DNA from 2 places in the Streptomyces sp. NPDC001002 genome. Region 2 is predicted to be linked to the other one. Evidence: predicted binding sites of a transcription regulator. Region 2 holds the regulator's gene; the other holds the start of a gene.

Region 1 (5,199 bases), on a different contig from region 2:
ACGTCGTCCGGACCGACCGTCGGCGACCACGACAAGTTCAACGGGGCCCTTGACCGGGTGGTGGCGCTGGCCAACGGCTGAGGCGCGCACGGCACAGGAGAGCGCGAGAAGACGGCGCGAGAAAAAGGCCCGGGCCTCCCTCACGGGACCCGGGCCTTTCCCTATCCGATGCCGTCCGTCACGCCGCCACCGGAACCTCCGACTCCGTCTCCGCGCCGTTGGTGGCCGGCGACAGGGCCAGTTCCAGGACCTGGCGGACGTCGGTCACGGCGTGGACGTCGAGCTTGTCCAGGACCTCCGCGGGGACGTCGTCCAGGTCGGGTTCGTTGCGCTTGGGGATGATGACGGTGGTGACGCCCGCCCGGTGCGCGGCCAGCAGCTTCTGCTTGACGCCGCCGATCGGGAGCACCCGGCCGGTCAGCGAGACCTCGCCCGTCATGGCCACGTCCGTGCGGACCAACCGCCCGGACAGGAGCGACGCCAGGGCCGTCGTCATGGTGACGCCGGCGCTCGGGCCGTCCTTGGGGACCGCGCCCGCCGGGAAGTGGATGTGCACACCGCGGTCCTTCAGGTCCGCGACCGGCAGTTCCAGCTCGGCTCCGTGCGAGCGCAGGAAGGACAGGGCGATCTGCGCCGACTCCTTCATCACGTCGCCCAGCTGACCGGTGAGGGTCAGACCCGCCGCGCCCGTCTCCGGGTCGGCGAGGGACGCCTCGACGAACAGGACGTCTCCTCCGGCTCCGGTGACCGCGAGACCGGTGGCGACACCCGGGACCGCCGTACGGCGCTCGGCCGGGTCCTGCGCCGACTCCGGGACGTGGTGCGGGCGGCCGATCAGGGCGCGCAGGTCCTCGTCCGTGACGGTGAACGGCAGCTTCCGCTCGCCGAGTTCGTGCTGCGCCGCGACCTTGCGGAGCAGCCGTGCGATGGAGCGCTCCAGGGTGCGGACGCCCGCCTCGCGCGTGTACTCGCCGGAGAGCTTGCGCAGGGCGCTCTCGTCGATGACCACCTCGTCCTTGTTCAGACCGGCCCGCTCCAGCTGGCGCGGGAGCAGGTGGTCGCGGGCGATGACGACCTTCTCGTCCTCGGTGTAGCCGTCCAGCCGGACCAGTTCCATCCGGTCCAGGAGGGCCTCCGGGATGGCTTCGAGCACGTTGGCCGTCGCCAGGAAGACCACGTCGCTCAGGTCGAGCTCGACCTCCAGGTAGTGGTCGCGGAAGGTGTGGTTCTGCGCCGGGTCCAGGACCTCCAGGAGGGCGGCCGCCGGGTCGCCGCGGAAGTCCGAGCCGACCTTGTCGATCTCGTCCAGCAGGACGACCGGGTTCATCGAACCGGCCTCCTTGATGGCCCGCACGATCCGGCCGGGCAGCGCGCCGACGTACGTACGCCGGTGGCCGCGGATCTCCGCCTCGTCACGGACGCCGCCGAGGGCGACGCGGACGAACTTGCGGCCCATGGCGTGCGCGACGGACTCGCCGAGCGAGGTCTTGCCGACGCCGGGCGGGCCGACGAGGGCCAGGACGGCACCGCCGCGCCGGCCGCCGATGACGCCCAGACCGCGGTCGGTACGGCGCTTGCGCACCGCCAGGTACTCGGTGATCCGCTCCTTCACGTCCTCCAGGCCGGAGTGCTCGGCGTCGAGGATCGCCTTGGCGCCCCGGATGTCGTACTGATCCTCGGTCCGCTCGTTCCACGGCAGTTCGAGGACCGTGTCCAGCCAGGTGCGGATCCAGGAGCCCTCGGGGGACTGGTCGCTGGACCGCTCCAGCTTCTCGACCTCCTTGAGCGCGGCCTCACGGACCTTCTCGGGCAGGTCGGCGGCCTCCACACGGGCGCGGTAGTCGTCGGACTCCTCGCCCTCCTTGGCGGAGTCGCCGTTCAGCTCGCGCAGTTCCTTGCGGACCGCCTCCAGCTGGCGGCGGAGCAGGAACTCGCGCTGCTGCTTGTCGACGCCCTCCTGGACGTCCTTCGCGATCGTCTCGGCCACGTCCTGCTCGGCGAGGTGGTCGCGCAGCTGCTGGGTGGCGAGCTTGAGACGGGCGATCGGGTCGCTGGTCTCCAGCAGCTCGATCTTCTGCTCGGTGGTGAGGAACGGCGAGTAACCGGAGTTGTCGGCGAGCTGGCCCACGTCGTCGATGGCCTGCACGCGGTCCACGACCTGCCAGGCGGCGCGCTTGCGCAGCCAGGCGGTGGCGAGGGCCTTGTACTCCTTGATCAGTTCGGTGACGTGACCGGGCAGCGGCTCGGGCACGGTCTCCTCGATCCGGGTGCCCTCGACCCACAGGGCGGCACCCGGTCCGGTGGTACCCGCGCCGATCCGCACCCGGCCGCGGGCGCGGATCAGGGCACCGGGGTCGCCGTCGGCCAGCCGGCCGACCTGCTCCACGGTGCCGAGCACGCCGGTGCTCGGGTAGGTGCCATCGATACGTGGAACCAGCAGCACGCGAGGCTTGCCCGGCTCATTCCGGGCGGCGGCCTGCGCGGCCTCCACGGCGGCACGTACATCGGTGTCGTTCAGGTCCAGCGGAACCACCATGCCGGGCAGCACGACCTCGCCGTCGAGCGGCAGCACGGGCAGGGTGAGCGGTGTGGACGTCGAAGCCATGATCTCCCCTTCGGCATTCAAGTTGAGCTATGCCGACTCAATGCGTGGCGCTTCGCGGATGTTCCCGGGATGGCGTTCGCTGTGAGCAAACGGGCGTTGAGCTGGACGTTTACTGGGGGCCGCCGCCCCCAGACCCCCGCATCGGCCCTGAAGGGGCCTTGTCCTCAAACGCCGGACGGGCTGAGATGTTCCCGGAGGCTGCACTGTGAACGATCTTGTACGCGCCTGGGTGGACGGATGGGTTCTGTCGCGCGGAGCCGCGCCGCCCATCGAGGAGCCGTGGGGGTGGAGCGTCGATGTGGGGCAGGTCGAGCAGGTCTCCCGGAGGGTGCTCGGGACCATCGGTGACGACATCGATGAGGCCGTCGTCCGGAAGGTGGCGGACTCCGTGACGGGGTACGGCGTCTGGCTGAAGGTGTTCGCAGATCCGGCGCTGGTACGGGGGTGGCTGGGCCCGGAGTGGTGGGTCGACCCGAACGCGGGGTTCCTGATGTCCGTACCGCTGACCCGGGACGCACCGCCGGCCGCGCCTGACGGTTACCGCGTGCGCACCTGGACCCATGGCCCCGTCACCCAGGCACTGGTCACGGCCCCGGACGGCGCCCTCGCCGCACGCGGGCAGATCGGCGTCAGCGGGCCGACCGCCGTCGTGGACCGCGTGGAGACGGCCCCGACTCATCGCCGCAAGGGCCTCGGCGGCCTGGTCGTACGCACGTTGCAGGCGACCGCGGCCGAACAGGGCGCAGAGACAGGCGTCCTCGCGGGCACCCCCGACGGCCGAGCACTGTACGAGCACCTCGGCTGGACCACCGCCGCCCTCCTGACAAGCGCCAAGTTCACGGCCTAAGGGGCGCGGGGAACTGCGCGATCAGCCACGACGCGCCGGCAGCCGTCCGACAACAGAACGCGGCAGCCCAGTAGAGCGCCCAGCGACCCGCCACCGGCGAACCACCGGCCACATCGCCAGCCCTATCGCGAGCGAGAACACGTGCCCCCAGTTCGTCAGGGGATCCGTGAACTCGATCAGGTCCTCGATCAGCATTCCGCCGAACAGCACCACCAACGGCCACCGCACCCACGGGGACACCAGCCCGGCCAGGGCGCCGACACACGTGGCGACGCCGAAGCTGATGCCGTAGTCCATCCGGTGCAGCGAGCTGTCCGGGAGGTGCCCGACCAGCACCGCGAGCCCCACCGGGACCTCCGTCGCGAGGGTCGCCAGGATGTGCCCGGTCAGGAAGACGACCGCCGTACGCGCCCCGCCTATCCGCCGCTCCAACGCGGTGAGGACAAGCAGGAAGAGGACGGCGTACGGGGTCACGATCCCGCCCGCGATCCACAGTGCGCTGGTCAGCAGCACCAGCATCGGGGTGCGTACGAGGTGGGCCACGTCCGTGCTGGAGCCCTGGTGCAGGGCGTGCACAAGAGAGGGTGCCGCGTCGGCGACGATCAGCGACGTGAGGGCCAGGACCACCGCGAAGAAGAAAGTGAACGGTGTGCCGGTGGGGGTGGGCAGGAGCCGCCAGACGCGCGGGACGCGAAGGGCTTTCGCCGGGGGTATCCGTACCGGCGCCCCGTCCATGTCACCGGTGGACGCGGCGCAGCGACTCCGCTGTCGCGGCATTCCGTCCAGCAGGCCGGAGGCCTTCGCGTCGGCCGGTGCGGAGGGTTCCACGGTGAGGCGCTCCTTCCGTTTCACCCCCAGCCTTCGACGCCCCCTGGCCCGCTGTCTATGACCGACGCCACGCGGGAGGCGATTCTCAGGAACCTCTCAGGCTTCCCGGGCGTCCGCTGGACATGGGTGGTCAACCGTTAATTCCCGTGGCCGTAAAGCCGAGTTCGTGCAGGATGGGCCGATGACCACCTTCTACGACAGCCCCGTGGTCCTGGACCGGCGCGAGGGACCGTACGGCGAGGTCGTACTGCGTCGGCACGGCGAGCTGCTGCAGATCATCGCCAACGGGTGCTTCCTGATGGACACCTCGGACGGCCGTTCGGAGCGGCTGCTGGTGGACGCGGCGCTCGGCGCGCTGGACGATCGGGAGCGGCCGGAGCTGCTGATCGGCGGGCTGGGCGTCGGCTTCTCGCTCGCACACGCGGCAGCGAACCCGCGCTGGGGCGCGATCACGGTCGTGGAGCGGGAGCGCGCGGTCGTGGACTGGCATCTGGACGGGCCGCTGTCCGATATTTCGGCCAAGGCGGTCGCCGATCCGCGCACCCGGATCGCCGAGACCGATCTCCTCGATCACGTCAATGAGACTTGCGACACGTATGACGCGCTGTGCCTGGACATCGACAACGGACCCGGCTGGACCGTCACCGAGGGCAATGACGGGCTCTACTCGCAGGCCGGACTCGCAGGCTGCGCAAGGGTGTTGAGGCCTGGTGGGGTGCTTGCGGTGTGGTCGGCGCAGCCCTCTCCGGAATTTGAAGGAACACTGCGGAATGCCGGGTTCCAACGGGTGCGTACCGAAGAGATCCCGGTTGCCCGGGGAGTTCCGGACGTCGTGCACCTCGCTGTCCGACCTGGATAGCCGTGGCACCGTTACTCCCCGTACCCTGCTGCCCTGGCGCGGATCATTCAAGCGTCAATC
Region 2 (5,199 bases):
CCGGACGAGGTCGTCGCCATCGGCGCCGCCCTGCAGGCCGGTGTCCTCAAGGGTGAGGTCAAGGACGTCCTGCTCCTCGACGTGACCCCGCTGTCCCTCGGCATCGAGACCAAGGGAGGGATCATGACCAAGCTCATCGAGCGCAACACCACGATCCCGACCAAGCGTTCCGAGATCTTCACGACGGCCGAGGACAACCAGCCGTCGGTGCAGATCCAGGTCTACCAGGGCGAGCGCGAGATCGCGGCGTACAACAAGAAGCTCGGGATGTTCGAGCTGACCGGTCTGCCGCCGGCCCCGCGTGGCGTCCCGCAGATCGAGGTCGCCTTCGACATCGACGCCAACGGCATCATGCACGTGACCGCGAAGGACCTGGGCACGGGCAAGGAGCAGAAGATGACCGTCACCGGCGGCTCCTCGCTGCCGAAGGACGAGGTCGACCGGATGCGCCAGGAGGCCGAGAAGTACGCGGAGGAGGACCACGCCCGCCGCGAGTCCGCCGAGACCCGCAACCAGGGCGAGCAGCTCGTCTACCAGACCGAGAAGTTCCTCAAGGACAACGAGGACAAGGTCCCCGGTGACATCAAGACCGAGGTCGAGGCCTCCGTCGAGGAGCTGAAGGCCGCGCTCAAGGGCGAGGACACCGCCGAGATCCGCACCTCCACCGAGAAGGTCGCGGCCGTCTCGCAGAAGCTGGGCCAGGCCATGTACGCCGACGCCCAGGGTGCCCAGGCCGCCGGCGGGGCCTCCGCCGACGGCGGTGACGCCCCGAAGGCCGACGACGACGTCGTGGACGCGGAGATCGTGGACGACGAGCGCAAGGACGGTGCCGCGTGACGGAGGAGACCCCGGGCTTCGACGAGAAGCCCGACGTCCCCTCCGGCGCCACCCCCGAAGACGCCGAGCCGAAGGCCGCCTCCCCCTCCACGGGGGAGGGGGCGGCCCCGGCCGGGGACGCGAGTCTGCAGATCGCCGGTCTGACGGCCCAGCTGGACCAGGTGCGCAAGGCCCTTGAGGAGCGCACCGGAGACCTCCAGCGGCTGCAGGCCGAGTTCCAGAACTACCGCCGCCGTGTGGAGCGGGACCGGATCACCGTCAAGGAGATCGCCGTGGCGAACCTCCTGACCGAACTCCTGCCCGTGCTCGACGACATCGGCCGCGCGCGGGAACACGGAGAGTTCGTCGGCGGTTTCAAGTCCGTCGGGGAGTCGCTGGAGACCGTCGCGGCGAAGATGGGACTGCAGCAGTTCGGCAAGGAGGGCGAGCCCTTCGACCCGACCATCCACGAGGCCCTGATGCACTCGTACGCGCCGGACGTCACCGAGACGACCTGCGTGGCGATCCTGCAGCCCGGGTATCGCTTCGGCGAGCGCACCATCCGCCCCGCGCGGGTGGCCGTCGCCGAACCCCAGCCCGGGGCGCAGCCCGTCAAGGCCGAGGACGCCGAGGCCGATGACGAGAAGGACAACGGCCCTGAGGAGGGCTGACGTAGACACCGTACGAAAGGAGGGACGTCGAGGATGAGCACCAAGGACTTCATCGAGAAGGACTACTACAAGGTCCTCGGCGTCCCCAAGGACGCCACCGAGGCCGAGATCAAGAAGGCGTACCGGAAGCTCGCCCGCGAGTTCCACCCGGACGCCAACAAGGGCAACGCCAAGGCGGAGGAGCGCTTCAAGGAGATCTCCGAGGCGAACGACGTCCTCGGCGACCCCAAGAAGCGCAAGGAGTACGACGAGGCCCGCACCCTCTTCGGCAACGGCGGCTACCGCCCCGGACCGGGCGGCGCGGGCGGCGGCAACTTCAACTTCGACCTGGGCGACCTCTTCGGAGGCGGCGCCCAGGGCGGTGGCGGCGGTCAGGGCGCCGGCGGCTTCGGCGGCGGACTCGGAGACGTCTTCGGGGGCCTGTTCAACCGCGGCGGCACGGGCACGACCCGTACCCAGCCGCGGCGCGGCCAGGACATCGACACCGAGGTCAGCCTCAGCTTCACCGAGGCGATCGAGGGCGCGACGGTCCCGCTGCGCATGTCCTCGCAGGCCCCCTGCAAGGCCTGTTCGGGCACCGGCGACGCGAACGGCAACCCTCGGGTCTGCCCGACCTGCGTCGGCACCGGCCAGGTGGCCCGGGGTTCGGGCGGCGGCTTCTCGCTCACCGACCCCTGCCCCGACTGCAAGGGCCGCGGCCTGATCGCCGAGACCCCCTGCGAGGTCTGCAAGGGCAGCGGCCGGGCCAAGTCCTCCCGGACCATGCAGGTCCGTATCCCCGCCGGAGTGGCGGACAGCCAGCGGATCCGGCTGCGCGGCAAGGGCGCACCGGGCGAGCGCGGCGGTCCGGCCGGCGACCTGTACGTCACCGTGCACGTCGACGCCCACCCGGTCTTCGGCCGCAGGGACGACAACCTCACGGTGACCGTGCCGGTGACGTTCTCCGAGGCGGCACTCGGCGGCGAGGTCAGGGTCCCCACCCTGGGCGGACCGCCGGTCACCCTGAAGCTGCCGCCGGGCACGCCGAACGGCCGCACCATGCGCGCCCGCGGCAAGGGCGCGGTCCGCAAGGACGGCACCCGCGGGGACCTGCTGGTCACCGTAGAGGTGAGTGTCCCGAAGGACGTGACGGGGAAGGCTCGTGACGCACTGGAGGCGTACCGAGAGGCGACCGCGGGCGAGGACCCGCGGGCGGAGCTGTTCCAGGCCGCGAAGGGAGCATGAGAGAGATGGACGGCCGTCGACGCAACCCGTACGAGCTGACCGAGGAGACCCCGGTCTACGTCATCTCGGTGGCGGCCCAGCTCTCCGGCCTGCACCCGCAGACACTGCGCCAGTACGACCGCCTCGGCCTGGTCTCCCCGGACCGCACGGCCGGGCGCGGTCGCCGCTACTCGGCCCGCGACATCGAACTGCTGCGCACCGTCCAGCAGTTGTCGCAGAACGAGGGCATCAACCTGGCCGGCATCAAGCGCATCATCGAGCTGGAGAACCAGGTGGTCGCGCTCCAGCAGCGCGTCGCCGAGCTCCAGTCGGCGGTCGACGGCGCGGCGGCGGCGATGCAGCAGCGCGAGGCCGCGGTGCACGCGTCCTACCGGCGCGACCTGGTGCCGTACCAGGAGGTGCAGCAGACCAGCGCGTTGGTGGTGTGGCGGCCCAAGCGGCAGCCCGAGTAGTCACCGTCTGGCGAGGGGCCCGGAGATTTCTCCGGGCCCCTCTCGCATGCCGTCACGGCTCCAGAATCGCCCAGTCCGCCCCGGGTGCCGACTCCGTGCCATCCGCGTACAGCGCGGTCACCCAGTAGTGGTGGGTGGTGCCGCGGGCGGCGGTGGTGTCGGCGTAGGAGAGCTCCGTGGTGGTCGCCAGCTTCTCGTACGCCTCGGTGGCCGGGTTCCAGCGGTAGACCCGGTAGCCCGTCGCCGAGTCGACCGTGTTCCATCCCAGGTCGACGCCCGAGTCGGACGCGGCCGCCGTCAGACCGACCGGTGAGTCCTCCGGGGTCGTGACCGACGGGGTCAGGTCCAGTTCGTCGACCGTGACGGCGTACACGGGACCCGACGACCACCTCGTGGAGTTGCCCGCGGTGTCGACCGCGGCCACGAAGTAGCAGCGGTGGTCCCCGTCGGGCAGAGTCACGTCCGTGTAGCGCGAGGTGGACGGGGACAGCCATGCCCACTCCGACATGGAGCAGACCTGGTCCTCGCCCTCCTCGCCGAGGACCGTGCCCCGGTAGACCGCGTACCGGGCCAGATCGGGCTCGGTGTTGTCGGCCCAGTCCAGCTCGATGCCGTACTCCGTGGCCGTCGCGGTCAGCCCGGTCACCGGGGCCGGCGCCTTGTCCGAGGCGAGCGGGGTGACGGTGACCGTCGCGGAGGGGAGGGAGACGGCGTGCGCCTGGTCCTCCGTGGTCACCGCGTAGTGGTACGTGGTGTCCCCGTCCGCCGAGTAGTCGCCGCAGCTGTACCGCCGTGATCCGTCGGCGCGTTCGCTGTACGTCGTGGTGCACGTCACCGGCGTGCCGGACGTGCTCACCGGCAGGGTCGTCGAGCGGTACACGTGGAAGGTGAGGACGCGCGCGTCCTCCTGCTTCACCGTCCAGGACAGCAGCGCGGCCCCGATGTCCGCCGTCGCCTTGAGGTCGCGCGGCGCGGCGGGCGGCCGGTGCGCGCTCACGGTGTCGGTGTACGGGGAGAGATGACCGGAGCCGTCCACCGCGGCGACCTTGTAGGCGTACGTGGAGACCCGGTCGACCGTGTCGTCGCCGAGGTGGTTCGAGTTGACGTCGGTGACCTTGTCGGCGCCGCCCGGATTGGTGCGCACCACGCGGTACTTGACCGCGCCCGGCACCGCCCGCCAGGACAACTCGGCCGCGGTGTCCGTGACCGAGGAGGCGAGGCCGGACGGCGCGGTGAGCGTGATGCTGGTGATCAACTGGTCGGCGGTACCGGCCGATTCGTTGCCCGCCTTGTCGTACGCGCGCACCTCGTAGTAGTAGCCAGCGCCCGTCGCGGGCGGGGTGTCCGTGTACGAGGTGGCGGTCGTGCCGGCCAGCCGGGTCCAGCTCGTGCTGTCCCGCAGCCGCCGGTAGACCCGGTAACCCGCGAGATCCATCTCGACGTTCTTGCCCCAGCTCAGCTTCGCCTTGTTGCTCGCGGTGTCGTACGACACCAGCGGGTCCTTGGGCGTGAGGGGCTTGACCTTGTCGACGGTGGCCGAAGTGCGGGGCGTGTACGTGAACTTGACCTTGGCGGCGCCGGTCCAGTTGACGTGGTCGATCCGCAGGGTGTGCGTGCCCTTGGGGATCGTCACGTTGACGCTCTTGCTCACGGCCTTGGAGGTGTTCTTCCACAGGTCGACCTTGCGGACGCCGTCGACGTACACCCGGATCCCGTCGAGCCCGGAGGCGGTGAGCGCGAAAGGCCCGCCCGAGCCGAAGTCGCGGGTCACGCTCCAGCGCACGCCGAAGTTGTCCTTCGGGAGGCCGGCGGCGGGCGCGCCGCTCCAGCTCTCGTCGATCGCGCTGTCGCAGTCCGTCTTCTTCGGGGTGCCCTTGAAGGTGGTGTTCGCGAAGAACTGCCGCTTGTAGACGGGGGAGTTGCAGCTCGTGGCGGCGGAGGCGGCCGGGGCGACGGCGGTGAGCAGGCCGCCCGCGGTCGCGACGACGACGGTGGAGGCCAGCACGGAGTGCATGGTCGGGTTCCTCATGTCACAC

What was found. Region 2 encodes HspR, which represses chaperone genes until heat shock. Its sites were predicted from a motif close to TTGAGNNNNNNNNNCTCAA; they were not measured.
Region 1: a site for HspR is predicted at 2,628-2,646, ahead of lon (endopeptidase La). Genes of this name have one in related genera too.

Annotation. Positions count from the first base shown of each region.
Region 1 covers NZ_JBSFLV010000034.1:26,082-31,280, reverse strand. Annotated here, with positions in the region: gene ACWDR3_RS17660 (lysozyme) at 1-81, shown strand, start outside; gene lon (endopeptidase La) at 179-2,605, opposite strand; gene ACWDR3_RS17650 (GNAT family N-acetyltransferase) at 2,811-3,452, shown strand; gene ACWDR3_RS17645 (rhomboid-like protein) at 3,474-4,304, opposite strand; gene ACWDR3_RS17640 (spermidine synthase) at 4,462-5,139, shown strand.
Region 2 covers NZ_JBSFLV010000114.1:13,474-18,672, forward strand. Annotated here, with positions in the region: gene dnaK (molecular chaperone DnaK) at 1-837, shown strand, start outside; gene grpE (nucleotide exchange factor GrpE) at 834-1,487, shown strand; gene dnaJ (molecular chaperone DnaJ) at 1,521-2,711, shown strand; gene ACWDR3_RS35815 (heat shock protein transcriptional repressor HspR) at 2,717-3,163, shown strand; gene ACWDR3_RS35820 (PA14 domain-containing protein) at 3,216-5,177, opposite strand; gene ACWDR3_RS35825 (fibronectin type III domain-containing protein) at 5,194-5,199, opposite strand, start outside.